2 regions of the Blautia sp. HCP28S3_G10 genome follow, and region 1 is predicted to be linked to the other one. Evidence: riboswitches for the same ligand, from Rfam matches in the RefSeq annotation. Region 1 holds a riboswitch; the other holds the start of a gene.

Region 1 (16,644 bases):
TTTTTTCTGCAAAAGTCCATCGATTCCTTTTTCAAATAGTAATAATTCCGGAATGTTTCTCCATTCAATCCCTTATCTAACTTCGGCCTTTCACTCACTCATCTTTCTCCTACAATTCGTTACTTTATTAAAAATAATATCGCAATCCATTTCCAAAATCAATTCACAAACTTATATTCCACAATTCTCAAAAAATGTCGAAAAAAAAAGTGTTGCAACCAGTATGATGATTACAACACTTTGTTCATTCTTATTGTTTAATTCTTTTTGTTGGACCCATTGATGCAAATACCACTTCTCCTATTGCTCATGTCTCCCCTCAAAACATTACATTTAGAAGCATATAACAAACATGACATAATAATTAACCACTACCCCATATTATAAATAACACCCAGAGATACTTATTTCAGACTGATAATCAGATTTTTATTGAATTTATTAATCTATATGTTATGACAACATATCTTTCAGACATGTACTCCGGTAGTCACTTGGTGATATTTTATATCTTTCTTTAAATACTCGGTTAAATGTTCTCTGACTTTCAAATCCACTATCCAGACAAATGTTTGTAATAGAATCACTCGTATTTTCCAAACGATGGCATGCATAGTTCAGCCTTGCATCGTTAAGATATTGATTAAAGTTTCTATGGAATGTTTTGGAAAAGAGTCTGGATAAAACATATTTGCTCACCCCCAGATCTTTTGCCATCTCTTCCAGAGAAAACTTCTTCTTGAAATTTGCTGATATATAGGAAACTGTCTGGTAAATAAGATCGTTGCTCCCCACATTACTCTTTTCTACCAAATTTAATTTTCCTATGCAGCGTGCCAACACAATTTGAAGATATGCCTGTGCAACAGTAATATCCGACTGTTCTGTCTCTAAAATTGCATTTATAACCCTATATACCTCCGGTTCAACCTTTTCCGCTTTGATGATTGGGTATTCAGGAGCCATGGATTGCATGATATCTGCAAATTTGGCTATCGTAAATGGCGATGCAATCAGATAAGTCGCTTTATTTACACCGGGTGTCAGTACCTGATAGTGATGAATAACATCTGGAAATACAAAGCCTATATCTCCTTTTTCCATATGGTATAGTTCCTGTCCGACACCAAGTTCTAATGCTCCACTTGTTACACAAACGATTTCCAGTGCATTATGAAGATGTGGTTCAATATGTTTTGACTTCCTATTTATTGCTATAATCTCCTCTTTTGTGTCAACATATTTTAACTGCATGAAATACTCCCCTTTGCAACATTTGTCTATATCTTCTTTCGATTTGGCAAGCAATCCTTTTACACCTATCTTATAATCAACTTGTAAATAAGGAAAGGAGGAATTGCAAATGAGCAACCTAAAAAAATATCTGAATGACCTTTTAGTATTCTACGCTGAATATTTTGAGCATCCTTACCATGTATAAATACTAAAAGGACTATTTTGTGAAAACTGAATATTTTCTTAAGGCCATTTCACAAAAATGAAGTGGTCCTTTTTTATTTTCAAAATACAGTTCTATCACTTTATATATAGAAAAAAGCACTGTCTCATCGAGCAACGATCAGACAACGCTTTCTCCTGTCAATTCTAATTTATGTCCGATGCATCTGTTACTTCATCTGCAGCAATTTCTTTTTCTGCTTTCAGTTTTTTATTTGCATCTTCTACATTCATTCTTGAAAGTGCAAACATAATCAATACATCAAAGATTAACGGAAGCCAAAGATACATGAACTGCATCATATCAAGTGCAGACTGTGGCTGAGTTGCATTTGTTCCGACATATCCACTGAACTCAAGCATCCATCCAACAACAGCGGTTCCAATACCTCCACCGATTTTTACACCAAGAGAAGTACAAGAGTACATCGTTCCGTCAATTCTCTTTCCCTGCGTAAGATAAGTGTATTCAGAGCAAGATGCGATAACAGCATTCATATCTCCCTGCCATGGTCCCTGACCTAAGGCTGCAAGAGCTGTAAATGCCATCATCAGCGGAACACTGCCCATATATCCGGCAACAACAACAAGTGCTCTACCGATGACTGCTAAGACGTAACCTCTTAAGTTCAGTTTATACATACCTTTCCACTTACCAACTAATGTCGGTGTGAAAATCAGGGCAATGATCAGTGGAATATTTACTGCCCATGCAAATTGTCCAAACAAATTCTTATTTTTCAGTACCCATGTCATGTAATAAATGCCAGCTCCAATCATGGCACCATATAACTGCTGTAAAATATATGTTCCACAAATCATCATGTAATATTTGTTTTTGACAAGAAGCTTGAATGCCTGTACCATTCCATACTTTTCATTATCATTCTTTACTTCTCCTTCATTAAGTTCTTCCTCCGGAAGTTCCTTAACAGAAAGTGCTGAAATCGTATTTACGACCAGACCAATGATTGCATAGATAATAGCAACCGTTCTCCATGCCGCAGCATCTCCACCACATTTATCTACAAATCCAACTGTAATCGCCTGAATCAGAAGACTTGTTGAAAATGCAAAAATAAAACGGTAAGATCCCATCTGTACACGCTCTTTGCTGTTCTTTGTAATCAGTGACGTAAGTGCTGAATAAGCAATATTGTTTGCTGTATAAAACACACCATTTAACAGTGTATAAGAAATAAAGAACCATGCATATTTAGCCGTTGTTCCCAAACTCACCGGTACTGCAAAGCAGCCGACCAGCGTAATGGCACAACCAATATATCCGTATAGCATCCAGGGTTTCGCTTTTCCCATTTTACTGTGTGTTTTGTCAATCATTGATCCAAAAAATATATCCGTAAAACCATCAAATAGTTTTGATACGGCAATCAGGGTACCCACGACACCTGCAGCAAGTCCTACCGAGTCCGTCAGATAGACCATCATAAAAGATGTCAGGAACGCATAGACTACATTACCTGCAATATCACCTGATCCGTATCCAATTTTGTTATACCATTTCAAATACTTTTTTTCTTCCATCGAATTTCTTTGCTCCTCATCTTCATCGCACTTAGAATCTCAATATGGCTAACCGTATGATATCTAATTCTGTTTTTTTCTCCGATTTTGTCTGATTGCTCTGTATATCCGGACTTTACATTACAATCAGACTCTCTTTCCTTGTTTACGGGTTACATGAAACTTTATTATCCTTTTACATACGGTATCAGCGTAAACTGGAACCGGAATAATACATCATCAAATCGGTACTGATCCAATACAACTGGACCACAACTATTAGAACCAATGCCATTTAATGCGTAGTCAACGCAAAATACTACACTATCTGATTCTGTCAGTTCATAATTATGCGTTTTCTTCTCAAGTTCTTCCTGCGTATAATAAGAAGCATTGAATGAAAATGCCTTTTCTGCGGATGCCACAATTCCATATCGGCTGTTGTTAAGCTCTACATATTCACAATCATAATGGCTTCCATTTTCCTGTGGACGGATATAGTCCTCATGTAAATCCCCTACATCTGCCCGGTACAAACCGTGGCTCGCAGCCTGATGTTTATCACAATAACTTTCCTGTGGTCCCATTCCAAAGTATCTTACAGCTGAAAGTTTTTTATCCAGGAACATCCTCACACCAAATCTCGGAAGATCCGGGAATTCATCGTCTTTTGTTACTGCAATATCTGCATCAATCTTTCCAGCAGCTTCTATTTTCCATATAATCGTCACATCAAGAATCTTCTGTACTGTCTCTGCCACAACGGAAGCATGGCTTGTAATCTTCACACCATGTTTTCCCTGCACAACCTCTGTCGTATAGGCTCTTGTGTAAGCCTTATCATAGTGGGCTTTCTTCCATTCAGACTTGATGTACATATCGTTATCTGTTGGAGCTCTCCAAATATTTAATTCCATCGGATGGTTCAAGTATTCCCGCCCTGCGAATTTCATCTCTGTAAAGAGTGCAGTACGTTTGTCTATGGTATAAGCAAATTCACGCCCCTTGATATGAATCTGTGTATCATTTTCATTTACCTGTAATTCAGAGTCCACTACTGTTTTTGGTATCCATTTCTCTGCAAGTTTACATTTTGTATCCTCTTTACTTACCTCAATTTCATCAAATCCAAGAATATGGTCTTCATCCAACAGTGGCAATTCTTTTTTCAGATGGTAAATAAGTTTTAAATAACATTTCCCATTCTCTGGAACATTGATCTTCAGGTTTGTTTTTCCTTCCCCGTGTGGTGCCACAGAAAACTCCGGAAGTATGCCTTTGCTGATCACAAGACCATCCTGTGTCAGCTCATAACTAATCTTCACATAATCTTTCAAGTCATCAAAATCCATGTAGTTATGAAGCACCAGTTCTCCGCTTTCTTTGTTATAGGAAATAACTCTTGCCGGGCGATAAACATTCTTGTATTCCAGAAGTCCTGTATGTACCGTTCTGTCCGGATATACTAATCCATCCATACAGAAGTTGCCATCATGAATTTCTTCGCCATGGTCGCCCCCATAAGCATATATAGTCTTTCCATTCTCAGCAGTTCCATGAGAAATCGCATGGTCACACCATTCCCAGACAAAGCCGCCGCACATTTTATCATTATCCTGAATCATCTGGAAGTAATCTTCAAAATCTCCAGGTCCGTTTCCCATGCTGTGACAGTACTCTACCAAAAGGAAGGGTTTGCTTCCATCTTTATCCAGATATTCCTGAATTTCGGAAAGCGCTGGGTACATCCGGCTGTACACATCCAGATTGCTGTAATCATATGTTTCATCATAATTACGGTATCTTGCACTCTCATATTGTGTGATACGGTCTGGATCAAAATTCTTTGTCCATTCCAGTGCTTTTTCAAAGTTGCAGCCATAAGCACTCTCATTTCCCATTGACCACATAACAATACAGAAACGGTTTTTGTCACGTTCCACCATGAGTTTTACGCGATCAACGATTGCCTCTTCCCATACTGGATCATCTGCAATCTTCTCATTCCATCGTTTGAACCGATTGTAATCAGTGTCTTCTTTTCTGTAGATCATAAATGGACCATGAGCTTCAATATCTGCTTCATCTATTACCATGAATCCATACTTGTCACACATTTCATAGAAAAATGGTGCGTTCGGATAGTGGCTGGAACGGATCGCATTAAAATTATGCTGCTTCATTAACGTAAGATCGGTTGTAATCTGTTCCGGATTGATTGTAAATCCAGTAACCGGATCAGAATCATGTCGATTGACACCACGGAATTTAATCTTCTGTCCATTTAAATAAATAACCTGGTCTTTAATCTCTATCTTTCTTAATGCAATGTGATCTACAATTACTTCATTCTCTGTTTCAAGAATCAGTTTATATAGATATGGATTTTCTGTATTCCAAAGTTCCGGACTTGCGATTTCTAATACAGCTGTTCCTTCTTCAGCAATACTTCCTAGTGCTACAACTGCTCCGTTTCTATCTTCAATCGAAATTTTTACATTTAACGGAGAGTAGAATTTCATTTCAATTTCTACTTTCGCAAGCATATCCTCAATTCTTGTTTTAATATGATAATCACTGATTGCCTGTTTTGGGCGTTTCAAAATGTACACATCCCGGAAAATACCACTCATACGGAATTTGTCCTGATCTTCCAAATAGGAACCATCACACCACTTCATTACCAGAACCGCTATGCTGTTCTCTCCGTCCCGAAGGAGGTCGGTAATATCAAACTCACTGGTCATATGAGAAACCTGGCTATACCCTACATAAGAGCCATTGATCCATACATAAAAGCAACTGTCTACTCCTTCAAAATTCAAGAAAGCTTTTGGTGCATTTTCATCTTTGTGATAAACAAAGGTATGTGCATATGTTCCACATGGAATATCCTGTGGTACATACGGTGGATCAAATGGGAACGGATACCTGATGTTTGTATACTGATGTGTGTCATATCCTGCCATCTGCCATACACTCGGAACCTGAATCTCATCAAAATTTTCTGTATCATAATCTTTCTCAAAGAAGGGTTCCTGAACCTCATAGATACTGTTAAAATACTGGAACTTCCAAGTTCCGTTCAATAACTGCATTCGGTCTGACTCTTCCCTGTGCTCCACCAGGTTATCCATTCTTTTGGAGGCCGGAATAAAATAGGCTCTGGCTGGCATTGTGTTTTCGTGCAGTACGCTTAGATTTTCATAATAACGTGGTACGATCATAAATAACTCTCCTTTAATACATATACATTTTTTTGCACTTTGTTTTTCCACAGCAAACCTTGTCTTTTACTTTTATGTTTACGCTTCTCTGTTTTGCTATATATATCTTATCCTAATCTGCAAAACATGTCTATGAATTGGATTAGACAAAATATGCACTAAATGATACAATAACAAAAAAAGGAAAAGAGGTGCTACCATATGTATATGAATACCGGTTATTTAAACCACTCCCATATGGATTTCAAAGACAAAAGTCGCCCACTGGTTGTAGGAAGTTGCGGTACTTACCGCCTTTCCAGCCATCCAAAGTTACCAACCTACCGTCCAAGGGGACGCCTGGATTATCAGATTATCTATATCACTGCTGGTTGTGGGCATTTTCATTTTGACAATGTGGATAACGAAACGATTGTCCCCGCCGGTAATATTGTACTGTACAGACCGAAGGAACTTCAGAAATATGAATATTATGGAAAAGATAAGGCAGAAGTATACTGGATTCATTTTACAGGCAACAATGTAAAAAATATCCTACGGCAATATGGATTCCCGGATAAAGAACGTGTCTTTCAAGTGGGTACATCTAATGAATATGAACAAATTTTCAAACGTATCATTATCGAGCTCCAACGCTGTCAAGACAATTATGAGGAAATGCTTGTCCTTTTGCTACGTCATCTTCTGATCAGTTTCCACCGGGAACTGACAAGAGAGCACATATTAAAAAATGAATATCTTGATCATGAGATGGATAATGCTGTTACCTTTTTCAGTGAAAACTACAATCAAAATATCAATATTGATGATTATGCTGCCTCACGAGGCATGAGTATCAGCTGGTTTATCCGAAATTTCAAAAAATATACCGGTTCTACACCAATGCAATTCATTGTGGGAATCCGCATCAACAATGCTCAGATGTTACTTGAAACAACAACTTATTCCATCAATGAGATTTCTAAAATTGTCGGATATGATAACCAGCTTTATTTCAGTCGGCTTTTTCACAAGTTGAAAGGATATTCGCCGAGAGAATACCGAAAGCTGAGAAACAAATTCTGAAATCCACAAAGAGGATACCACCGAATTATCAAAACAATGATTCGTAATATCCTCTTCTCACTTTTGCTCTGTTCCGTACTCTATCGTGCTTTTGTTCTCTATAGAGGTCGCAGATCTTCCATAATATTCTCTGTTTGCAACACCTTCCAAGATTGGCGTTTCTGTCAAATATTTTGAATATTCGTCTGCCGCAATAAGTTTTGTAGTAAAATTATCAAAATCCGGTGTAATGACAATCAATCCATAATCTCCCTCTCTCATAGCACCTTTCAATGACTGAATCGTTGCTTCCTTAATGTCACTATCCTAACTCTTTGCTTCCATCATGGACCACATCCCCGTACTTCTGGATCATCCTTGCCAGAAACTCTGCACACTTTTCCATGTTTTAGCCTGGCCTGTTTCTCCGTCAGTCCGCCGGTATCGATCAGTTCATTTTTTTCCATAACCAGAAACCACCTCCTACTGTTCCAAGGAGTCCTGGTCCCTGATGCATTTATTTACTTTATCATCCGTTCAATACCATCTGTCATACGGATTCCCACGCACCTTCTTTGTCTCTGGTGCCTTCTCGATACTCTTTTCAGCTTCTTCCCTCGTTGCAAACAGCCTGTGAGCCTTCACCTGTATTCCGCCACCTGTATCTGTAAAACGGACCAGGAACATCCCGCCAGAACACCTGCGGATTTCCACCTCTCTCACATACCGGTTTGATTCCACAATATATGCAGTATCCCCGACTTTCATAAAATCACACTCCTGCACTCAAAACATCCTTCATCCTCACCAGAACCGGAAGCACCTGCCCGTCAGCAAATCTCCGGTCAAAAGAACCATTGGAAAAATGATCCTCTCTTAGCAGCATTGTCAGTAATGCTATACACCACCTTCCATCAATCGCCTAAAATCGAATGTATGTTCCTTATTTTAACATGCCCCATATAATTATTCCAGTCCAAAAAGACATATGAATTTTCACAGCCTGCTTCTTCTAGAGAATAAAAAAACAGACCATATAACAACTTTATATGTTCTGTCTTTTTATTCCTACAAATCTTCGTGCAGTTTTACATCGCTATTATCTGCCATGCATTGTTTTAAGGCAATGATTATTTTTTCCGCATCCAGTGGTTTTGCAAGATGAACATTCATTCCAGCCAGCCGGCTGTTGATAATGTCTTCTGCAAAGGCATTTGCGGACATTGCAATGATCGGAACCCTCCTGGCATCCCTTCTTTTCATTTCCCTGATTGTCCTTGCCGCATCCAGACCATTCATCCTCGGCATCATAATATCCATATAAATTACCCCAAAATAATCCGGTGCAGATTTTTCGAAGATTTCAACTGCTTCCTGCCCGTCTACTGCACATGTAACTTCCATACCGCTGTCTTCCAGTATACATCTGGAAATTTCCATGTTCAACTCATTGTCTTCCACAACCAATGCCCGCATGCCTTCTACCGAATAATCATCAAGGCTTACTGGCTTATCTGATAAATTACTGTTTTTATCCTGTGTGCCAATTTTGAACGGTATTTTTACAATAACTGTAGTACCAACACCAACTTTGCTCTTCAGTTCAATACTTCCACCCATCCTGTCCACGAGCTGTTTCGTAATCGCAAGCCCCAGTCCGGTGCCTTCATACCTGGATCTGCTTGTCTCGCTTTCCTGTGAGAACATATCAAAAGCATGGGCAATAAAATCTTTACTCATACCCACACCCTGGTCTTTACAGTAGAACGTAAAAAATGCTCTGCCATCATCCAGAATTTCTTCCTTAACCCAGACCGTGAGCACACTACCCGCCCGACTGAATTTTATGGCATTGTCCATAATATTCGATAGGATCCTGCCAAGATATACCGGATTTCCAACCAGAGCGCTATGACTGTATGTACTTTTCCAGTCAATCTCATACCGGATGCCTTTCTTGGCAGCCCGCTCATCATAAATCTGGTTCAATTCCCGCAGTACCATTGTCAGATCAAACAAAAGCTGCTGGTCCTTCAAATCTCCGCTCTGTAGTTTATTCATATCCAGCACATCGTTTACCAGAGATACCAGATATTTCAGCGCTTCCATTTCCTTTTCTCTGATCTTCTGCTGCATCTGTGGATCATCTGCATACTGATTTCCCATATTTACCATACCGATAATACCGTTCAGTGGTGTACGGATATCATGACTCATAGTTTCCAGAAACCTTGTTTTCATTTCGACTTCCCGCTTTGCTGCTTCCGCTGCAAAGTTAAGATCCTCTTCACGTCTCTTGGAATCGCTGATACTACGGACCGTACATAAAACATGGGTTACATTTCCAGACTCATCTCTTTTTTTTACAGTAAAAAGCATCCTGTGCCAGCTGCCATCACACATTCTGTATTCTGTAGAAATACATTCTTCCGTCTTCAATCTTGCTGAAAGTGTAGAGACATCCAGAAATGGGCGGATCAGCGAGCGGTATTCCGGTGCAACCATTGTATCACAAAGCTGATACATTTTTTCCGTTGCACATCCACTGTTTCCTGTCAGTTTGTGTACTTCACTGTCATTTGATACCTCTTCAAAAAAATCTTTCTGCACATCAATTCTGTAGATAGAACAGTAACTCTTGGCAATTGCTGAGATTATTTCATTACTCAGCCGTGCTTCATCCAGTGCCTGCTTTAACTGATTCTGGATCGTAGTTTCCTTTTCCATGATATCATCAATATGCCGAAAACCCACCAGTGCGAAAAAATGTTTCTCATCCTCGTATATTTTGACTGCCTGTGCCTCAAAAAATTCATGCTGGTTCGGATTCGGTTTACTTCTATAATGGTATGTAATGCGCTCCTTCCGGGAAAGCTGTTCCTTTAGATTCCCTGTTGAAATCCAGTCCTTAAATTCCTGTCTTTCTTTCTCATACAGATAATGAACCGCATATTGGTCAGCAGAATAATTAAAATTATCACACTGTTTCAGATTCATTTTTTTTGCGTTGGTCCCGGCACTCAAATGGAGAATTTCAAAGGAACCGGTATTTAATTCAACATAATAGACAGCCGTGAAATCTGCAGACATCTTATCCAGAAGTTGTCTTTCTGCCATTTGTTCTTCCAGTATACTTTTTAATTTTCTGTTTCTCATATGTACCATTACAATCAGGACAAGAAGCAAAATGATCAGCACGGCTATGAAAGCCAAAACTGCCATGGACTGCGGTTGCTTCGGAAATATATATTTAGTTTCTGTCATAACAAAACCCTCTCTATGTTTCCTAACTGCTTTTCCCATGCATCCAGGAAGGCAATTACAGCCAGCTTTCCAGAACATCATTCAGCTTATTCATATCCAGCGGTTTCGCGATATGTCCATTCATGCCTGTATTTTTGGCCAGCTGTACATCTTCTGCAAAAGCATTGGCAGTCATGGCAACAATAGGCAGTTTTCCCTTTTCACCCGAAAGACTCCTGATTGCCGGTGTTGCCTCATAACCATTCATAACAGGCATTTGGATATCCATAAAAATAAGATCATACGAACCTTTCGGAGAAGCTTCCACTTTCTCAACTGCAATTTTCCCATTTTCTGCCGTTTCCACTTTTGCACCTGTCATCTGCAAAATTTCACCAGCAATTTCTCTGTTCAACTCATTATCCTCAACCAGCAGAATCCTTTTTCCCGTGTAATCTGATTCTGATAGCTTCTCCAAATAATTTCTTGCTGTTTTTTCTTTTCTTCCTGAAGTAAACTGCCGCAGTGTAGCTGTCAGCCGGGAACGGAACAGCGGTTTTGCAATAAAAGCATCTATGCCCGCCGCCTTTGCTTCTTCTTCAATCTCGCTGAATTCATAAGATGTCAGTACAATGATGGTGATTTCTTTACCTATCCGCTTCCGAATCTGTCTGGCTGTTTCTATGCCATCCATATCCGGCATCTTCCAGTCTAAAATAACAGCAAAGTAATCATCTTTCAACTCATGCCGTGCATAACAGCACTCAACGGCTTCCCTGCCAGAGAGAACCCATTCACCCATAATACCGATTTCCTTTAATGTTGCAACTGTACTTTCACAGCATGTCCTATCATCATCCACAACCAGAACCGGCAGATTCATCAGATCTCTGTCCTGTTCTTTTTCTTTTTCCTGAAGCTCCAGATAAATTGTTACTGTGATTTTAGTTCCCTTGTGCAAGGTACTGTCCACTTTAATATTGCCATTCATCAGGTTCACAATATTTCTGCTGATTGCCATTCCCAGACCAGTTCCCTGGACTCTGGTTGTCCGGTGGTCATCCGCGCGGCTGAACGGATCAAACATAATTTTCTGGAATTCCGGTGACATACCGATCCCATTATCCTCAATCGTAAATTCATAGCATCCAAGCTCTGAAAATCCATTTGGCTTTTCCTCTATGGAAAAAATAATATTCCCGCCATCCGGTGTATACTTGATCGCATTACTCATCAGATTCACAAATACCTGCTGAATCCTCAGGCTGTCACCACAGACAGCCTCATGTTCAATATGATTGATGTGTATATCAAAATTATGTTTATGTTCATCAAGCACCGGTTTCGTAAGTGTAATAAGATTATCTACCAGCTCTGACAGATTGAAATCTTCCTGTGCCAGTGTCATTTTTCCACTTTCAATACGTGCCATATCCAATACTTCATTGATCAGCCCCAGCAGATGGCGGCTTGATTCTGTGATCTTGCCGAGGCATTCAATGACTCTGTCCTGGCTCTCAATATTTGCTCCTGCGATTGCCGTCAGACCCACAATCGCATTCATTGGTGTCCGGATATCATGGGACATATTGGAAAGGAATTCTGTTTTCGCACGATTTGCATTTTCTGCGGACCGGTAAGCCTCTTTCAGTGCCTGACGGGATTCAATCTCTGCTTTCTTCTCCTGTGTCACATCCATGGATGCCAGCAATACCTTTTCCAGCTTTCCATTCTTCCATTCCAAGGGAATATAAGAAGCGATTTTATAAGTCTTTTCATCCAGGCTGCAATACTCAAACTTATAAATATCATTTTCACTTTTCAGTTTTTTCCGAATATTATCCGGGGTTATCAGGATATCTATAGCTTCCAATGGTTCCAGTGTCTTATATTTTTCAAGAACCTGCATCTGAAAATCATGATAAAATCCCAGAGGTTTATATATCATCTGTCCATTCGGATTGTAGAATTCATATCTGTCATTTTCCAGATCACAGACAACAAAGCGGTCAACCAGACGCACAATACTCTGAATCAGCTGCTCCATGGAAGCATTATCCGCTGCCATCTGCAGATGCCGTGCGCTCTCTACCTTTGCCTCTGTGATATCACGCAGAAAGATCATGGCATATTCTGAATCCTCTATTTCGCCACGTATGACCACATTGCGGACCCATCGTTCTTCTCCATTCAGAGTGATACGGCACTCTAAAGCCAATTCGGTTTCCAGACCCTTCAGCCTTTCTGCAATATAACCACGGTCGTAAAAAGAGGATACCGCCTTCTTATCTGTCTCCACAACATAGGAATCCACAAAATGCCGAATCAATTCATCCCACGTATGACTCTGTTCAAAGACGGTCATCAGGGACGGTTCAACCTTAAAGGTATCAAAAGTATTCGCTTCCAGATTCACATAATACTCGCACAGATCTGCTTTCGTAAAAGCCCGGTGGAAAGCAGCCGATTTTTGTGCCTGCATGGTTTCTTTTTTCTCCGCATCAATGTTAATAAAAATCCCGGCAATCCTGCTGGCAGAACCATCCAGACGGCGTATTACTTCTGCCGATGCCCGAAACCACTGGTATTGATTATCCTTCATTCTCATACGATACTCTACCTGGTATTTTATCTGGTTCGTCTTATCCTTAATTGCCGCCTGAAGCTGCACCATTACTCTTTCTTTATCCTGTGGATGCAGAAGATCTGACCAGGATTCCAGTTTATTCGGAAAGTCCAGAGTGTCATGATAGCCAAGCATTTTTCGGAATTCATGACTCCAGTTTGCATTCACAATCTCACTGTTTTCGTCACAGTCAAAATACCAGAAGCCGGAATAGATAGCCTCATTGAGCAGTGCCAGATTTACATGATCCCAGTTGACCTGTACGGACATAACCCAAATCTGTCTGCCCGCCTCATCTGTCGCATCCTCTTTACAAAGCCGTACATTATTCACCGTACCGTCTGCTGTAATGATCTGTGCTTCCCCTGTTCCGTGAAGCTGCAAAAAACGTTCTCGCTCCAGTATATCTTCCTCGTCATAAAAGAAGTTTCTCAATGAGCCTTTTGTCTGTTCCATGAAAGTATCGAATGTATATCCTGTACTATGCAACAGCAGATTATCCACAGACAAAATAGACAGGTTTTGGTCATAAGATCCTGTCATTATACCTACCCCGCCATTATTTTCCAGTGTTTTCTGTACGGCCTGTGACATGGCCTGTGTCTGCCCCGTTACAGTCTCACCTAAGGAATATATTTTGTCTTCATAATTTTTCATTTTATAAAAGTCCTCTCTCCGTCTTATGCCTTCTTCATCCTGCTTTTATCTGTATACAGAAAACCTGTCCCTGCTAGTTTTGTTACCCATTTTTGCATACAAAAAGGACACTTGCCAAAATCTGCCAGTGTCCCTACTATATTTCTCTAAAATCACACATCTATATAGTATAAAAGGTATCGGAATCTCTTCTGTTCAAACATCTTTTCCATATATTATGATGATATGGAAACAGTGGCAACCGGCTGACATGGTCAAGCTTTCTGACTTTAGTCCCTTCTGGCTTTGCGACCCTGCCTTTCAACAGGTTTGCCTTTAAATAATTTCTATTTTTATCAAAAACAAAATACCATAAAGTTTTTCATACGTCAATATTGCCGGATAGAAAATCTGTGTATTTTGCGTATGCCAGCCGGCTGTTGATAATGTCTTCTGCAAAGGCATTTGCGGACATTGCAATGATTGGAACCCTCCTGGCATCCCTTCTTTTCATTTTATCCGTGATACTCTCCATTATACTGGATCAATGTAATATCTTCTACATTTGTGATCTTCCGGATCTTCTCTGTGAAATCGAGATCATTCTGCCGACAGAATACCTCAACTGCCATCTCTGTTTTCTCCCCACGCATCGTCTTTGACTTTATGAAGTATTTCATTCTGCCAAAGCTGCGGAGGATCTCATCACCGACTTCATCTCCCTGATAATGGATCACGGCGATATAGATTCTGCCTTTCTGCTGCTTATGATAAAACAGATAAATCATAATGATCATAACCGCTGCTGCAATCAGTGCCAACGGATACATTCCCGCTCCAGTCGTGATACCTGTCGTGATCGCCCAGAAAAGATAGAGCAGATCCATCGGATCCTTCACCGCCGTACGGAAACGTACGATAGACAATGCACCGACCATACCAAGGGAAATCACGATATTCGTACTGATTGCCAGAGTAACCATGCAAGTGAGAAGTGTCATGCCGACCAACGTAACTGCAAAGCTCCGAGAGAAGATCACCCCTACATAAAACTTGCTGTAAACCATATAGATCACTGCTCCGAGAAGTAACGCCACGATCAGCGAAATTGCCATCTTCGGTGCATTAAAGCTGTCAAATACGCCGGATTCCAGCACCGACTTCTTAATCATATCTTGTATACTCATAATAGTTTTCTCTCCTGTGTTTCATTCCAATATTCAAATCCATGCAAATACTGCGATTTTTCATAACAGAGTACATATTTTGATACTGCTGTGAATTCCTGTGCATTTGGTGGAAGCAAGTCACGCACGATCTGTGGAAGCATCTCTGTGAATTTCACTTCCATAACCAGTTTCCCCGGTTCAAGCACCGGAAGTGTCGGAAGGGACGGATCAAAGATGTCATAACTTCCGACCGCAGCCCTCACATCACTGTCAAATGTAATCCTGACTGTCCCCTCATCCATGATCCACGGTACACGGTCATAGTCAACGATCGTGCGTGGACGCATGAGATTGCTGACACATTCCACATAAAATTCTCTGCACAATGAATACGGACTGCTTAACAAAAATTTATAATCTCCATCAAGGATCTTATAGAATTCTTCCTTTGTCAGCGGAGCACTTTCTTTATAAATATAACTTCCGAATTTCTTCTTCCGCTCCAACTTAATCGAACGGTCACTACAATCATAAATACGGATCCTGTATTTTTTTCGCATCAGGACACCAGATTCCTTTTCCGCATAAGCGCTGTTGAAATAATCTTCAAAATAGAGGCTGCGGATCATATAACCATTTCCCTTTGCATTTGGATCCTTTTTCAGCAAATGCTTCATCCTCAGCTCCAGCAATTCTTTCTCACTGATACTGATCAGATATTTCCATTCATTACGGAAGCGTTCTTTTGATAAATCATTCCTCATAAATATCTTCCTCAACATTTTGGCCGCCTGTAATGTAGAAACATTTCATACCATAATTCTTTCCAGCGTCTGTTACATAATAATCAGAAGCATCCTGCGTCTGTCCAGATGTATTTGTCGCACGGATACGCACAAAATACTGACCATCTGCTGGAACTGTAGTCTCCGCTTCCAGAATTTGAATATTATCCTGACGAAATACAATCTCATTGAACTTATAATCTTTTGCCAGTTCAACTGTGTAAGTGATCGTCTCTGCATCAAAGTCATACGATGCGTCCCAGTTGAACTTCAAAATATTTCCCTCGATCACCGGTTTTCCGATAAAAAACGGCATTGGCTTTTCCAGGCTCTCCTTATAAAGTTCATAATTTTGTTCTACCTCTGATGGGATTGCCGATGCAATTGTTTCATACTTCGCTTCAGTCAACGGTGCATACATCTGGTCCGGCATCTGATTTAAATACTTCTGAGTAACTGTACGATATTCCTCTATCATATTACTGATCCGATCCACACTGAGATAGGATCTCAGATCCTGGATCGCCGCGTCAAGTTCCTCACGGAAATCCTCCGACTGCAGACATCTTTGAAAGAGAACATTTCCCCAGTAATTACTGACTCCACATTCCCAACTGCCTTGATCGGAACGGTTTTTAATGTTATATTCGGTTCTCCTGAAAGAGGTATCATTATCCCACGCGATCAGATACCATATATTTGAATTCTGTGGACTATATAAATATGTATTACGATTCTGTGTATCTACATTTCCGGTCAGTATCTGATACGCCATCCAGTACGTCAGATTTTCTCTGTCAAAATATTGATCCAGGATATCACCAATCGATTTTGAATTATCATTCAGATCCGTAAGCATATCGATCAATTTTGTATGGTCAGAATCTCCTTTGATCTCCAGAAGCTTTTCAAAGGCTTTCTGGTCATAGGTC
Region 2 (16,644 bases), on a different contig from region 1:
GCTGCTCTCGCTGTTACGGGATCCCAATATATTACTCAAAATCCTGATCATGATATTATTATTTTCTTCTTTTTCGTAAACCTGATCATAAACTGCATTGATCAGATGCTTTTGGTTTGCATAAAGGCTCAGCGTATTCTGAACTCTTTTCTTTACAATAACAGAGTCAAACGGTCGTGAGATATAATCTGTGATTCCCATCTCATATGCTTCACGCATAGTATCAACAGCATCTTCAGAAGAGATCATAATTACCGGAGTTTCATCGATACACTGACTTTAATTCATCCATTTCAAAACTTCAAAACCATTCATCTGTGGCATATTGATATCTAAAAGCATCAGATCAATTCCTAGATTATCTCCCATGATCTGGATTGCCTGTTTTCCATTTTCAGCTTCCAGATAATTATAAGTTTCTCCGAGAATCTCCTTCAATATTTCCCTGTTTAATTCCGCATCATCTACAATCAGTATTTTTTGTTTTTTGTCCATATTATTTCATCACCCCACCAATTTATGAATTACCTTTACCAGTAATTCTGCATTAACAGGCTTGGTAATATGCTCATTCATTCCCGCTTCTTTAGCTTTCAGCCTGTCTTCCGTGAATGCATTTGCTGTCATTGCAATGATCGGTATTGTCTTTGCATCCTCTCTGTCCACAGAACGGATCGTTTTTGTTGCCTCATAACCATTCATGACCGGCATCATAATGTCCATAAGAATAACATCAAACTCACCTGGTTCACTTTTTCTGAATAACTCAACAGCTTCCTGTCCATTCCATGCTTTAGTCACCTCAGCGCCTTCATTCTGAATCACAAATTCAGCGATTTCCATGTTCAGTTCATTATCTTCCACCAGAAGAATATGCAGCCCGCGAATGGAAACTTCTGTTTTTTCTCCAGTTTCAGCTCTGCTGTCCCTGTCTGTATCAATCCGGAACGGAACCCGGATCACAAATGTCGTCCCTACGCCTTCTTCACTTTCAAAGGTAATGCTTCCACTCATTTTCTCGACCAGATTCTTTGCGATCGCCATTCCCAGGCCTGTTCCTGCAAATTTTGTGCGGCTTCCTGTATGTTCCTGTGCAAATAGTTCAAACACACATTTCTGGAACTCCTCAGTCATTCCGATTCCTGTATCACGACAGACAAACTCCATTGTTGTCATTCCTGGCTGTTCAGATGGAATTTCCATGCAGCTGATATAGATATGTCCGTTTTCTCTGTTATATTTCACCGCATTCGACAGGATATTCATCATCACACGTTTCACATACCCCGGACTTCCAATAAAATTCCGGTGTGTGATTTCTTTTCTCTCCCACGCGATCCGGATATTCTGTTCTGCAGCCATCTGCTCGATCACAACAAATATTTCCCTGGAAATACTGCTCAGATTAAATGGGATCTCTTCCAGAACGATTTCACCTAACTCAAGCTTACTCATGTCCAGGACATCATTTACCAGTTCCAGCAACAGATTGGAGGCCTCTTTAATCTTTGTTCTGTATTCCGTCTGTTTCTCCATATCGTCTGCATAATGATCTGCCATATTGACCATGCCGCAGATTCCATTGATTGGAGTCCGGATATCATGGCTCATTCGCTGAAGAAACTCGGTTTTTGCCTCATTGGCGGCTTCTGCCTTTTTTGCTGCTATCAGAAGTTCTGCTTTATATTTTTCATCTTTTTCCTGTTCCAGTTTCCGGTGTGTCAGATTTGTTTTATATGTCCAGAACCAGAATATACTGAATATCAGGAAATAAAGAAAAATAACCCCTGCTACACTCAATGGAAGGTTATGAAATACTTCTGTATCCGGAAGATATGCATAAATATAATAATCCCGCTGCTTCAGCATGATTCCATAACATCCGGTTCCTTCCTTCCTCAAATGATAGATATGCTGACTGTCTGTATGCTTTTTCATTGCCTGAACAACTTCATTGTCGGCTGTATTCTGTCCCAGCAGACTCTCATCATTGCTGGCAACAACAATCCCATTATCTGCAACAATAATCGTTCCATCCTTCTGAGTACTATAGCCATTTAAAAGAGTCTGTATCGTCAAGGTATAGTTTCTGGCAAATTCGGGGGATGTATAATAGTAAATTGCAACGATACCCGGTGCATCTTTTCTGGCACAGGCTGCAATGTCGATATGTGATCCGTCTTCCCTGGTAAACCGTTCCGAATAGCTTCTTTCTTCATAGCCACTGAAATCCATGATAATATCTCTTTGCAGATACTCCGTAATCTCATTGGTCAGAGACTCATCCATGCTATATTCACAGTCCATCTTTCCCTCTGCATCCAGTACAAGGATACCATCCACCCAGAGAGTCTGAAGATTTTCTTTTAGGAAATCCCGGCTTAACTGACTTCCGTTTTCTGTTTCCATGTTAATATTTGTACTCATCTGTCTGGCACTTTCAATGGCACGGAGAAGACTTTTGGATTCTGAAGATTCATTATAATGGGTATAGGTTGAACACTGCACTTTCACATAGTTTACAATCTCCACCATTCTTTTCTCTGCTTCCACTTTTTCTGCGTGGAAAAAATAAAGCAAAGCGCCTGCTACCACACAAATTCCAATCAGACCACCGACCAACTGGATCCGTTTTTCTTTTGTCTTTTTCTTAATATCCAAGATCATCCACCTCCAGATATTTCTCCGGATCATCCAGATATTTTCCGATAATTTTCAGGGATGTACCATCCTGACGCATCTCTTCCAGGGTCTGGTCCATCTGCTCACAGATTCCCCGATCATCATCTTTTGCAAAAGCAACTCCTATTCCTGTGATCATCAGAGGTTCTTCCAGGATACGGAAGCTTGCATCATAATCTTTCATATACTGTACGACAGATTCTTCATGTGCGGCAGCTGCATCCACATATCCTTTCCCCAGAAACGTATAAATCAGTTCCCTGTGTCCAAGACTGATCAGATTTTCCAGCTTGGGGATCCTCTCATCTGTCCGGTTCAGAAAAATGCCTTCCGGTTTGGTTGTGGACTGGACTGCAAGATTCTTTCCCTCCAGATCACTCAGTTTATAGATGTCGCTACTCTCGTTTACAGCAACTACCTGACGGCTTGCAATGTATGGTCCTGCCCAGCGATAATCATCAAGGCGTCCTTCCATGGAAAAGCAGCCCATGATACAGTCAATTTTCCCGCTCTCCACCAGTTCTTTTTTCTCTTCCCAGTCTATCTGGACAACCTCCACCTGATATCCCATTCTTTTGAAAGCTTCTGTAGCCAGTTCTACATCGATTCCCGTCGGTACACCATCTTCATTCAGATAATTATATGGTGGATAGCTGTCACTCCCGAGCGTGATGACCGGCTTTTCGGTTTCTTCTTTCGTGTTATCTGTGTTTTTACACCCTGCCAGGGTGACTGCTAAAATTCCAGCAAACAGAATGCCTGCAATCACTCTTTTCCCTTTCATTTTCCTTACATCTCCTGTAGATACTTTAAGTTATTCTAAAATCAAAAAAACACTGTCCCGCAGACAGTGTACATCATCATTTCGTGCAACTGGCTGCCATTTTACAGGCCCTATAGCTTTGCGTCACAGACTTTCGTCTGCTTTGCCGATTATTTTCTATTACAGCTTTTACAAAAAGATAATTCTATAATCTTCTAACATCTCACTATGTGTATGCAAAACTTCACCGCATTGATATTCGAAAAGAAAAAAAGAGAACAGTTGATATATATGTCTAAGTATATATTCGAACTGTTCTCCTGCTTCTGACTTCTTTTTGCTTCTGCAAAAGTCATTTTCGTTTATATGGTTTTATGATATCACTAATAGTTACGTTTGTCACGAAAAAGTTTCCACATGTTCTTTGGGAATGCTCCAGGGAAAATCTCTGTGATCGCATCTCGCAGCAAGAATGCCGAGGCATTCTTGAATTCACAAAACTCGCTCCTTACTGACCGGCACTTTTATTCCGTAAATGTATATCGTACAAAAGAGCCGTTATTATCACCTGTTACTATTACAACGTCTCCATTCTCGTTACAGCTGGTTTCCAGGATTGGGAATCTTCCGTTTTCTTTTACATAAGCTTCCGGGCTGGCTGCTTCTGCCTCGATCAGTGTTTTTTTACTGTATTGTTCTCCTCCACATGGATTTATATCCTCAATAAAAATTTCATACTCATGCATATGCGCTTCCTCCTGAAAATATTTTTATAAAAGCGAGTAACGTATTTTTTGCTTTGCTGCATGATTACGCTACTCGCCGTTATGATTATTATAAAACTATTTTATTTTTCTTTCAAAAGTGATTTTTACCAAAAATTCAGCGTCTGTTTTTAGATATTATTACCATAAATTTACATTACTCAATCTGCAATCCCCAATAACCAGTCTCGGGCGTTAATACGTCGAATTCCATCATATTGTTCTTCTGGATCTTCATCCATTGTTAAGATAATCTTTGGATAATGATCTCGTATTGCCTGTAATGGTCTTAATTCTCTCAAAAGTGTATTTTCATCCCGTACAGTCAATGCTACCTGGAAATATATTGTTCCCTTTTTATTCTGTGCCACAAAATCCACTTCATATGAATCGATTTTTCCAACATACACATCATACCCTCGACGTAATAATTCCAGATAAACTATATTTTCCAGAACATGCCCTGCATCTGCCTGCCTCGAGCCAAAAAGCATATACCTCATTCCGATATCAACTATATAATATTTTTCAAGGGTTTTTAAATATTGTTTTCCCTTTATATTATAACGTTTCGCCTGATATATAATATAGCTCTCGGTGAAAGCTTCCAGATATTTTTCCACCGTTTTTGTATCAATTTTTCGCCCTTCCGAGGTCATCGTATCTGCAATTTTTTTTGATGACAATGGATTTCCTATATTATTAAACACAAATCTTAAAACACTCTTAAGCATCATAGTATCTGTGATTTTTTTCCTGCTTATAATATCCTTTACAACAATCGTATTATAGATTCCTTCCAAATAATCTCTAATTTCAGCCGGCTGATTTTTTAATTCCAGTGTAAATGGAAATGAACTATTCTGCAAATACTCTGCATATTTGATTCCTCTGTCATTCATATTGCCAGTACTTTCCATATATTCCTTAAAAGACAACGGTAGCATTTCAATCTGAATATATCTTCCCGAAATCATAGTTGCAATCTCACTGGACAACATATATGCATTGGAACCGGTCACATAAATATCTATGTTTTTTTTAATATAAAGACTGTCTAACACTTTCGGAAAATCTGTTACATTCTGAATTTCATCAAGGAAAATATATGTCATTTTTCCATCAATCAGACGTTCCTTTAAATATTTATATAATTTCCTGTAATCTGTCAGTTCTTCATAATCAAGATCTTCAAAATTAATAGAAATAATCTGTTCTTTCTCAATCCCATGTTCTTGTAAATAATTACGATAAATTTCCAGAAGCATAGATTTCCCACAGCGTCGCACACCTGTAACAATCTTAATCAATTGCTTATCTTTCCAGGCTATCAGTTTTTCTAAATATTCTTTTCTTTCTATAACCATAATAATGCTCCCTTCTTTTTTACTAATTATATTCCAAAAGCAACAAAAAAATCAATAGTTTTTGGATTGTGTTCCAAAAACTATTGATTTTTTGTTTTTGTTGGAACAACAGTTAACTTACTGACTGTTCTGCCTTGAGCAATGTCATTTACTGTATTATTCGTCGTTACATGGATTTATATCCTCTTAAGTTCTCCGCCAAGCTCCAGAATGCATTCTATATCCGAAATGTGTAAAAAACTATCCAAAAAGGACATTATGATATATAATATCATCACACAAAGAAACAGGAGTAAAAAAAATGGTATTTTTATTAGCAGTTATTTATCTTTCGTTTATCAGCCTCGGACTTCCTGATGCTCTGCTCGGTGCAGCATGGCCGAATATGTATCCACAATTTCAGGTTCCGGTGTCTTACGCGGGAATAATCTCCATGATCATTGCATTGGGAACTATTATTTCCAGTCTGCAAAGCGATCACCTCACAAGAAAATTTGGAACAGGCAAAGTAACTGCCGTAAGTGTTGGTATTACTGCACTTGCCCTGTGGGGATTTTCCATCAGCCACAGTTTTATCCTCTTATGCTTATGGGCGATTCCTTATGGTCTTGGTGCCGGAAGTGTAGACGCTTCTTTAAACAATTATGTTGCATTGCATTATTCCAGCAAACATATGAGCTGGCTTCATTGTATGTGGGGCGTCGGAGCCACACTTGGTCCTTATATCATGGGTGCCGTGCTGACTGGCGGTGCCACATGGAATAAAGGATATCGAATCATTTCTGTATTACAGATCGCGCTTACAGCGGTTCTGGTATTCAGTCTTCCGAAATGGAAAGAACAAAACACATCATCTGGTGAAACAGTCCATGGAAAAACTCTTTCTCTGAAAGAAATCCTCGCAATTCCGGGTGCAAAGGCAGTTATGCTCTGCTTCTTCTGCTATTGTGCCATTGAATCAACAACCATGTTATGGGCAAGCAGTTACCTGCACCTGTCGAAAGGCGTAGATGCCAAAACAGCGGCTTCCTTTGCCGGTATGTTTTGTATCGGCATTACCATTGGCCGTGGAATCAATGGTTTTATTGCCATGAAATTAAAAGACTGCCAGATGATCCGAATGGGACAGACCATCATCCTTGCAGGTATTGTCGTAATGATACTTCCTTTTGGAAAAATAATTTCACTAATTGGTTTTTCATTGATCGGACTGGGTTGTGCCCCTGTCTATCCCTGTATTATCCACTCCACACCGTCACATTTTGGTGCGGAACGCTCACAGGCAATTATCGGTGTGCAGATGGCCAGTGCTTATGTCGGGACATGCCTTATGCCACCATTGTTTGGCCTGATCGCAAATCATATATCTGTCAGATTGTTGCCAGTATATTTACTGATTTTACTTGCACTGATGGTATATATGCATGAACTTTTGGAAAGAAAATGTAAAGCGCTATAGATGCAGTCTGCTTTAGCAGACATATTCCAAAGGCAGTCTTCTATAACGGAAAGACTGCCTTTAATACAAAATTCAATACTATCTTACTATTACGGTTACCGTAAATTTCTTTTTACCGGATTTAACTGTAATCTTAACTTTTCCGGCTTTCTTCGCTGTGATCACACCTTTACTGTTTACCGTTGCAACCTTCTTGTTAGAAGTACTGTAAGTAAATTTCTGTGTAGATGTGACTGGTGTACGTACCGGTTTCAGTGTCAGCTTTTTACCCTTTTTCAGAGTTACTTTGGATTTTAATCCACTGATCTTTTTGGTAGTTACTTTGCCTTTCTGTACCTTAACTGTAACTTTCTTTTTCAGTCCGCTGGCAAGTGTGATGGTCAGTGTTGCCTTTCCAGTCTTCTTACCTGCTTTGATAACGCCCTTGTTAGATACAGTAAAGATTTTTTTGTTGCCTGACTTCCAGGATTTTACATAATCTCCATTTGCCAGACCACTTACCTTCAGAGCACTAGTCTTCTGTTTTACTTTCAGCGGAAGTGTTGTTGCATTTACTTTAATGGTTGCATTCAGCTTCTTACCGCTGTCTCTTGTTACTTTGGCTCCGCATATACTGCATACACCTTCTTCTTTCTTTGGTGCAAATACAGTCGCATCAGATATTTTCTTCCAGTTTTTGATCTGGTGTCCTGTTGCCGGAATAACTTCTGTTTTTGTATCTCCACATTCACAGATAAATCTGCGGCTTCCCGTTGTTGTACAGGTCGGATTTTTGGTCACAATACCTTTGCCCCAGTTGTGCTGATGATCTGCCGGCAGATTTTCCTTCAGATAATTATCTGTATAATGGAAAACAACTACATCTCCATCTGCTAATTCATAATCGCATGCTCCAACATCCGGATCTTTTCCGTTTACGCTGTAAAGCCAGCCGGATTTCTTTCCATTAGTGAACTCACCAAGTTTCACACCGTCTTTAGTAGTTACTGATGAAATATAAGTATCATTATATTCTTTTTCAGCAGTCATTCCTGCTGCCGCCAGTGCTGCATCAATTGCTTCCATAGCTGTAGATGCTTTTTTCATACGATACTCAGTCTGTGCTGACCATACTTTCAGATTGTTTCTGGATAATACATGAATCTGTCCATCTTTATCACTGTTATGTACATCATCACCCAGGATGGACACCATGATGCTCACATATTCGCCTTTTACAACCCAGTAAGTTGTTTTTCCGCTACGGTATGCATCCAGAGCCTGCAATACCTGCACGGTAGACATTTCCTGTGATTTTGTATCATTTATATTATGAGAAAATCCACCGTCATCTTTCTGATATTTCATCAGATTAGTGATCATATTGAAGTCAGGTGTACCAAATCCTGCTTCTACAGAGGTCGGATCAATACCAAGGCAGGTAAGCGCAAGCAGTACCTGTGCAGTAGATTCTGAAGTACCATATCCAAAATCATCTCTCATCTGATTCTGAAGATATACCAGAGCATTATCAATTGCTTCTTTTACACCTGCGCGGTTCTTATACGGTGCCAGAGCCTGTAATACCATAGCAGTCATATCTACGCTGGCAACTTCATTGTCAGTTAATCCAAATCCGCCATTCTGATTCTGGAATTTCAACAATTCTGCGATGATAGCAGATCTTGACCATTTTGCATCTGATGGGATTGTGATATTGGCTGCATCCAGCGCCAGAAGTGCATATGCAAGCTCGTTTGAGCCATCTGCCAGTCTGTCAGAATTGTAAATCATGGCAGCCAGATTAACACCATTTACATTGGTAATATCTTTTCCAAGTCTGGTAAGAGCCAGGGCAGTACGTTCGATATCAGTCGGTTTCTTCGTTCCGTCCCATTTCTTAACTTCTGCTGCGACAGATGTATAATACGCATTTTTTACATCTTCGCTCAGTTCTTTGTTGCCCTGGAGCATGGCATAGATCAGCCATTCATTACCATAGGCATATCCGTTCTCGCTATGCTTGTTATCAATATAATTCAGTGCATTATCTGCACCTTCATTTGCTTTTGCACTTACGTCTACGCCGGTTCCACTGCCTTTTGTTACAGTGATGGTAATTGTAACCGGTGCTACGTTATTTTTGTTATCGATTGGTGTTCCGGTTGCAGTTACGGTACCTTCTGACAGACCCATTACCTGGTATTCTGCCACTGGAAGATAATCACCATAATCCGGAGCATCTACATTGTAATCGCCATTCTTCTTCCAGTAACCGCTTCCTGTTCTTACTACCTGGGCAATTCCCTTCTTGCTGTAAGTCCATTTCAGTGCAGGCTCTGTAACATCATATCCCTGTTCGTCCAGTTCACCTGCTACTACCGGTTTAAATTTTTCACTGCTCTTTCCTGCTTCTACAGTGATATTTTTGTCTGCGTCTGCAAGTTCGACAGATTTAACATTATTTTTATATACAAAGGTTACAGTGCTGTCACCGGAAACTGTTTTTGTTTCTCCGGTCAGCGGATTTGTATCTTCAATAGTTGCAGTGAAAGTTACAGTACCAGCCTGTTTCGGTACATATCCTTTTTCACCGCTTGTGTAATAAGCAATCGTTCCATCGGGATCATCACTGGTAATTGTTACTTTATCTGCATTAGTTGCATTTGCCGGTGTGACGATCGCAGATCCAAGAATCGGGTTAAAGGCAACTCTTCCATCTGTTTCCTGTCCGTCACTGTTTGCATTTCTGCTGTGAATTTCTTTTGTTCCTGAAATTGCCGGAACAACTGACTCTACCGGAACGTATTTGGAAGTTACGGTTACGGTTTTTTTCATTGCCGGCTGGCTTTTTGCAGCTACAGTGAAAGTTGCAGTTCCCGGAGTTTTAAAGGAAAATCCACTGGATGTATTTACACGGTTACTGAGTAATTTTGCGCCTTCTTCATCTGGTGTATAAGTAAAGGAAGCGTAAGATACTTCCTGGTAATCACCATTTTCCTGGTACTGTGCTTTTACAGTAATTCTCTTATAATCTGATCCCTGTACAGTAACTTTACCATCTGTTACATCTTCTCCGTCAATGTACAGTTTGATGTCTGTCATCTGCTGTCTGGAAGAGTGGATTGCTGCTGTGGCAAGCACTTTACCATTCTCGTCCTTCGCCTGTACTACTGCTACACCGGTTCCATTGACACAGAATTTACCATCCGGGTAGATTGCAAAAGATTTTGCCGGTTTGGTCGCATCTGTCAGGCTCCAGCTGATCTCACTTCCTTCCGGTGCTGTATAACCCTGCACTGAGAAAGTTCCTGCAATATTTGCCGCACCTACTGAATCAGGAGATACTTCCAGGCGGCTGTCCTCTAATGTAACAGCTTCTTCGCCATTATAAGCCTGAAATGCCATCGGATATTTGTTCTCGCCGGTTTCCGGCCATTCAAAACTTCCTGGTGTGTAAGACTGGTTCGCTCCGAAATATGGATAACCATCACTTCCCTGTCCCCATGAAGTTCCATTGTCACCTTTATTGGCATTTAAATTACCTACCAGATCCAAAGTCTTCATATCCTCTTCGGACATGGCACCAGAACCACTGCCAAGGGTGTCAACCCAATAGCAGTTTTTGATGATGGCTGCTCCGGTCTGGTTACTGCTACTATTACAGAGTGCACCTTTTCCAGTATCACCTACAGCAATACAGTTTGCAATTACACCTGTAGTATCCTGTGCGGCAGTTGCTCCCATATTAACTCCGGTTTTTCCGATAAAACCTGCCACATTGCTTCCGCTGATCTCACTTCTGCAGTTCACGATAGAAGCTCCATAAGCTGTAGTACCAAACGGTCCTGTCACATTAGTGCTGCTTCCGGTCATAGAACCTTTCAGACTTATATTCTGAACTACTGCGCCTGCATCCAGTTTGGAAAATAATGCTCCGGCATTATCAAATGTAATGGTGTGTCCCTGTCCGTCCAGTACACCTGCAAATGGGGCGAGATTCATATAGGAACTTTCGCTTGCATAATTACTGTCAATGGTAATATCCTGTGTCAGTACAAAATATTTTCCCTTAGATGGGTCCATTTTGGAAAAATCTGCCTGCGAAGCAATCTGAATTGCATCTTTTGGAACAGCTACCGGCTTCTCAACTGGTGCTTTCTTCAGACCTGTAATTGCATCTGTAATTGATTTTGCAGCCTGATTGATTTCTGCCTGGGTTGCATTCTTAGTTTCTTTTAACGCTTTTCCAGCTGCAACTGCATCTGTCAGTATTTTCCAGGTATCTGCTGTATAAGTATCGGCCACTGTATCGTCGTAAGACTCTGCCTGTTTCAGTGCATCTTCAAGGGGTTTCCAGCTGATCTCTGCTGATCCGGCTGTCAGAACCGGAAAACCACCATCTGAGTTCACTGCAAATATATAACCAGTATCTGTGATACCAGTATTCAAAAGTGCAACAGTTGCATCTGATTTCAGTTCTTCTGCTGATTTTGCAGCACAGTTTGTGATGTCTGTATCTGCATTAGATGCACTCATGGCAATGGTTTCGATCATCGTTCCCGACTGATAATAACAGTTGGATACTGTAGATTTTGCATCACCTGATGCATATGCTGCCATTCCGCCGTTCATCATTTCCAGTTCCGCAGCGTAATAACAGTTTTGAATAGTTCCTCCTGATATTGTTCCAACCAGACCTCCAACTGTGTTCCAGCCAGCATCTATTTTTGCTGTTGAATAACTGTTCTGGATTGTTCCTGTCAGCGTCCATGCCATACTTCCGCCATAACCACTTGTTACATTTACCGTTCCCTTCACACCCAGGTTCTGGATCGTTCCGGATACATTTGTTGCCAGTGAAGTTCCTGACAGAGTGATAGTATGTCCCTGTCCATCCAGTGTTCCTGCCAGATTTGTGATCTGCTGACCCTCTGTTAATGTGATATCCTCTGTCAGTCTATAGGTTTCTCCAGCCGGAATCTCCGTTGGGAAATCAGCAGCACCCGCTTCCTGTGCTGATTCCTCATCCTCAAACAGTTCTGTCTCCGCTTCGTCCTGAAACTGCTCTCCTCCTGCTGTCTCGTCAGTTATTTCCTCACTGTCAGCTGCATCTTCATAATCTGGTGTCACTTCTGATTCATCAGATTCTTCGCTATCTGTAATGTCTGCTTCCTGAGTCGGTTCTTCCAATATCTGAAGTTCTTCGGACTCTGCTAGTGCGATCATCGGTGTATTCAAAGATAACAGACCAACAAGCAGCATACTGAGCAACTGTTTTCCATATTTCTTGTTCCTCATTGCATTACCTCTCCTTCTTTTTTTGTATTCAGGAAAAATCATTCCCTGATCATTATCCGCATAAAAATGTAACAAACCTATACTCAGTTATATGGTAAATCCTTTAGTCTGTCAACCATTTAACGATTTTTATTTACCAGAAAAGGCCACTGTTGACATATTATCAACCATGGCCTTTTGTGTTTCAGTCTTTATTTATTTTTTCTCCGTTTTATAAATATGAAGGCAATTACTGCTACTGCTGCTGCAAGCAAAAGAACAAATACCGCAATTGGTGTATTATCACCGGTTTTTACCGTTTTTGCTGCATTCGCTGTTGTAGTTGCCGGCACACTTGTTGGTGATGCTGTTGTTGGCGCTTTTGTTATTTCAGGTGTTGGAGATGGGGTAATTTCATCATCTGGTGTCTCTTCGTTACTCTTTTCCTGATTTGTAATTGTAATGCTGCCCTTTGTATTTGTCGCAGTAAATTCAATTTTATCCGTATCTACTGTCATTTCATACGTAAAACTGCTACTGTTCATTACAGGAGTTCCATTTGCATCAACTTCTGTTATATACAATGTAGTCATCTTTCCGTCAACAACTGACACATCAACGGTGGTCTCTGCTGAAGAACCATTATTCATATCCAGCGCAACCACATTTTGTGATACATTTTCGGAAAGCTTTGTGAATCCTGCATCATCAAAAATTCCAGCATAGAATGTGTCCGTGCTGTTTTTTGCTTTTCCATCTGCTCCAAGAAGCTTCTTTGTAAGTTTAAGTTTTCCTACTTTATAGAAACCGTCCGGGATTTTCAAAAATTCATTCTGGAACCGGATTTCCTTACTGTCATCTGCTTTATCTACTGTCACAGTGTTTCCATTCTGGAAATTTGCACTGTAAGCCGTTCTGTCGGAATCTGCAAGCATTCCGGAATTCTGAGCATTACCTTCTGCATCACATTCTGATACATAATATTTTCTTCCAACTTCCAGGTTTGTGAATTTCACTGTGGAAGAAGCTGTTTTCTTAAACTCCAGCGCTTTTACATCTGTAAGTCTGACTGTACAGTTTTCGTCACCATACAGTGCTGCATAGAATGTCTGATCATTTGCGCCCAGTTCAGTTCCGTTGTAATCAAGAGTTTTGGTTACTTCGATGGAAGCTTTTTCACTCTTGATCATGCTGTCATCAACCACAAGTACTCCGTCTTTCACCGTTGCAGTTGTTTCCTCAACATTGATCGTTCCGTCTTCATTCAATACAAACTTCGTATCTGCTGCTACCGTATATCCTTCCGGCGCTGTCTCCTCATGCAGATAGTATGTCTTTCCGGTTGTAAGGCCCTCGATAACTTTGTCTTCTTTTCCTGATGTCCACTCAAGTACGTCTTCTCCAAGTTTCACTGGTTCTTTGTTTTCATCAAGGATCTGCAGTTTTGCCCCTTCAAGCACTGTTCCATCTACGATATCTGTTTTCCTTATTTTTAGTGATGTCTGCACATCTTTCATCACAATCTTTTCAACAGTTTCTTTTTCTCTGGCTTCACTGATCACTTTTACAGTTCCATCTGCTTCGATCGTAAACTGGATATCCTGCGCTACCGTATATCCTTCCGGCGCTGTCTCCTCATGCAGATAATATGTCTTTCCGGTTGTAAGGCCTTCGATAACTTTGTCTTCTTTTCCTGATATCCACTCAAGTACGACTTCTCCAAGTTTCACTGGTTCTTTGTTTTCATCAAGGATCTGCAGTTTTGCTCCTTCAAGCACTGTTCCATCTACGATATCTGTTTTCCTTATTTTTAGTGATGTCTGCACATCTTTCATCACAATCTTTTCAACAGTTTCTTTTTCTCCGGCTTCACTGATCACTTTTACAGTTCCATCTGCTTCAATCGTAAACTGGATATCCTGCGCTACCGTATATCCTTCCGGTGCTGTCTCCTCATGCAGATAATATGTCTTTCCGGTTGTAAGGCCCTCGATAACTTTGTCTTCTTTTCCTGATGTCCACTCAAGTACGGCTTCTCCAAGTTTCACTGGTTCTTTGTTTTCATCAAGGATCTGCAGTTTTGCTCCTTCAAGCACTGTTCCATCTACGATATCTGTTTTCCTTATTTTTAGTGATGTCTGCACATCTTTCATCACAATCTTTTCAACAGTTTCTTTTTCTCCGGCTTCACTGATCACTTTTACAATTCCATCTGCTTCAATCGTAAACTGGATATCCTGCGCTACCGTATATCCTTCCGGTGCTGTCTCCTCATGCAGATAGTATGTCTTTCCGGTTGTAAGGCCCTCGATAACTTTGTCTTCTTTTCCTGATATCCACTCAAGTACGACTTCTCCAAGTTTCACTGGTTCTTTGTTTTCATCAAGGATCTGCAGTTTTGCCCCTTCAAGCACTGTTCCATCTACGATATCTGTTTTCCTTATCTTTAGTGATGTCTGCACATCTTTCATCACAATCTTTTCAACAGTTTCTTTTTCTCCGGCTTCACCGATCACTTTTACAGTTCCATCTGCTTCGATCGTAAACTGGATATCCTGCGCTACCGTATATCCTTCTGGTGCTGTCTCCTCATGCAGATAGTATGTCTTTCCGGTTGTAAGGCCCTCGATAACTTTGTCTTCTTTTCCTGATATCCACTCAAGTACGACTTCTCCGAGTTTCACTGGTTCTTTGTTTTCATCAAGGATCTGCAGTTTTGCCCCTTCAAGCACTGTTCCATCTACGATATCTGTTTTCCTTATTTTTAGTGATGTCTGCACATCTTTCATCACAATCTTTTCAACAGTTTCTTTTTCTCCGGCTTCACTGATCACTTTTACAGTTCCATCTGCTTCAATCGTAAACTGGATATCCTGCGCTACCGTATATCCTTCCGGTGCTGTCTCCTCATGCAGATAATATGTCTTTCCTGCTATAAGACCTTTAACAGTATGGCTACCCTTATCTGAGGTTGTCCACTCTGCAGGCTCTCCATCAATACTGACAATATTTTTGTTTTCATCAAGGATCTGCAGTTTTGCTCCTTCAAGTTCTCTCTTCTCAGTCGCATCATACTTGCTGATTTCTACAGAAGTCTGCTGGTCAGCAATCTGAATTTCCTCTCCACTATAATAATAGTAAGTTCCATCTGCTGCACCATGTTTACCATCTGTGGAGATTGTAAACACAGGCGAATCCTGCTCGCTTATAGGTGTATATCCATCTGGTGCCTTAGTTTCTACCAGACGATATTTTACATTCGGATTAAGTGCCCAGCCATTATTACCCTGATGTCCATAAAGAGTTGCCACTCCTTTATCATCAGTGGTGACTGATACGGTCTTTCCATCATTTGCCTTTACATCTTCCCAGCCATCTTTAAAATACTCCTGAAGTTCAAATGTCGCTCCATCCAGTCCTTTACGGAAGTTTGCACTGTCATACTTATAGACAGATAATTTATACTGACTGGCTGTTCCGCTTCCTCCGTAAGATGCATCACAGTTTTCACTTGTCTCTGTTGTATATCCATACACACTTGCTGTATTTCTGTGATCAACATTACCCTGTCCGAACCATTTCGCCTTGTACTGGATAACCACTTTTGTCTCATTAGGAATTATGAAATGAAGTGTCTTGGTCGCTTCATCCATTGTTGTTGTCACCTGACCCGCTTTTTCTTCCGGATCTGTCGTAATCTTCATTTCGCCTATATTTGTAAGCCATGCATTTTGCATCACATCATCTACATTAAGTGTATCTTCTGTGCCATATTTTCTCTTATCTTTATTAACAGTCAGAGTATAAGTTGCTGTAAATCCGTTTGATGCAGTACCCTCTGTCATATCCTTCTGGATCGGAGTATCATCTCCGGCAACCTCTGTACTGACAGAAGATTCCAGATCACCAAGTTTAACTGTGTTTGTAACTTTTCCACCCTGTTCAGTTGATTTGATGGTTTCCAGGCCGTCTGTACCGTTTACTTTCATATAATAGGTCAGTTTACAGTTTGGATAGTAATCACCGACAGTTGTTTTCGGGATTTCACTTATAGTAAACTGAGTACCTGTTTTTGTCACAGTATAGGACAGTTTACCACCTCTGTCTGTTTTATAATTATTTTTGCTGTCAAAACCGATGGAGGATTTATAATTATTATCTTCATAATAAATCAGCTGATCTTTTTTAAAAATATCATCAATTGTAATACTGTCACTGTCTATTCCAGTAATAACGACTTCGTATCGGATCACACTGAGTCCATTATCATCTGTAAACACCGTTTTCGCTGATTTTTTTATATTAAGAGTTCTTGTATGTACGACAACCGTTGCATCTTTATCTGCTGTT

The links. Region 1 has a riboswitch for cyclic di-GMP ahead of ACTNB8_RS11205 (response regulator). Riboswitches for the same ligand answer to the same signal wherever they lie in the genome.
Region 2: it holds a riboswitch for cyclic di-GMP, as region 1 does, so the genes downstream of both, ACTNB8_RS10970 (substrate-binding periplasmic protein) here and ACTNB8_RS11205 (response regulator) in region 1, are expected to answer to the same signal.

Annotation. Positions count from the first base shown of each region.
Region 1 covers NZ_JBQHUL010000026.1:20,901-37,544, forward strand. Annotated here, with positions in the region: gene ACTNB8_RS11155 (SAP domain-containing protein) at 1-98, opposite strand, end outside; gene ACTNB8_RS11160 (helix-turn-helix transcriptional regulator) at 454-1,254, opposite strand; gene ACTNB8_RS11165 (MFS transporter) at 1,606-3,003, opposite strand; gene ACTNB8_RS11170 (glycoside hydrolase family 2 TIM barrel-domain containing protein) at 3,171-6,209, opposite strand; gene ACTNB8_RS11175 (AraC family transcriptional regulator) at 6,411-7,274, shown strand; gene ACTNB8_RS11180 (hypothetical protein) at 7,332-7,547, opposite strand; gene ACTNB8_RS11185 (hypothetical protein) at 7,598-7,720, opposite strand; gene ACTNB8_RS11190 (hypothetical protein) at 7,791-8,021, opposite strand; gene ACTNB8_RS11195 (hypothetical protein) at 8,026-8,139, opposite strand; gene ACTNB8_RS11200 (ATP-binding protein) at 8,322-10,517, opposite strand; gene ACTNB8_RS11205 (response regulator) at 10,573-13,779, opposite strand; cyclic di-GMP riboswitch class I at 14,013-14,103, opposite strand; gene ACTNB8_RS11210 (hypothetical protein) at 14,141-14,272, opposite strand; gene ACTNB8_RS11215 (DUF4956 domain-containing protein) at 14,274-14,945, opposite strand; gene ACTNB8_RS11220 (polyphosphate polymerase domain-containing protein) at 14,942-15,691, opposite strand; gene ACTNB8_RS11225 (CotH kinase family protein) at 15,681-16,644, opposite strand, start outside.
Region 2 covers NZ_JBQHUL010000025.1:24,996-41,639, reverse strand. Annotated here, with positions in the region: partial or broken gene ACTNB8_RS10980 (HD domain-containing phosphohydrolase) at 1-495, opposite strand, end outside; gene ACTNB8_RS10975 (response regulator) at 505-2,667, opposite strand; gene ACTNB8_RS10970 (substrate-binding periplasmic protein) at 2,651-3,466, opposite strand; cyclic di-GMP riboswitch class I at 3,548-3,623, opposite strand; gene ACTNB8_RS10965 (hypothetical protein) at 3,970-4,191, opposite strand; gene ACTNB8_RS10960 (ATP-binding protein) at 4,371-5,576, opposite strand; gene ACTNB8_RS10955 (MFS transporter) at 5,878-7,035, shown strand; gene ACTNB8_RS10950 (DUF4430 domain-containing protein) at 7,114-12,315, opposite strand; gene ACTNB8_RS10945 (SpaA isopeptide-forming pilin-related protein) at 12,507-16,644, opposite strand, start outside.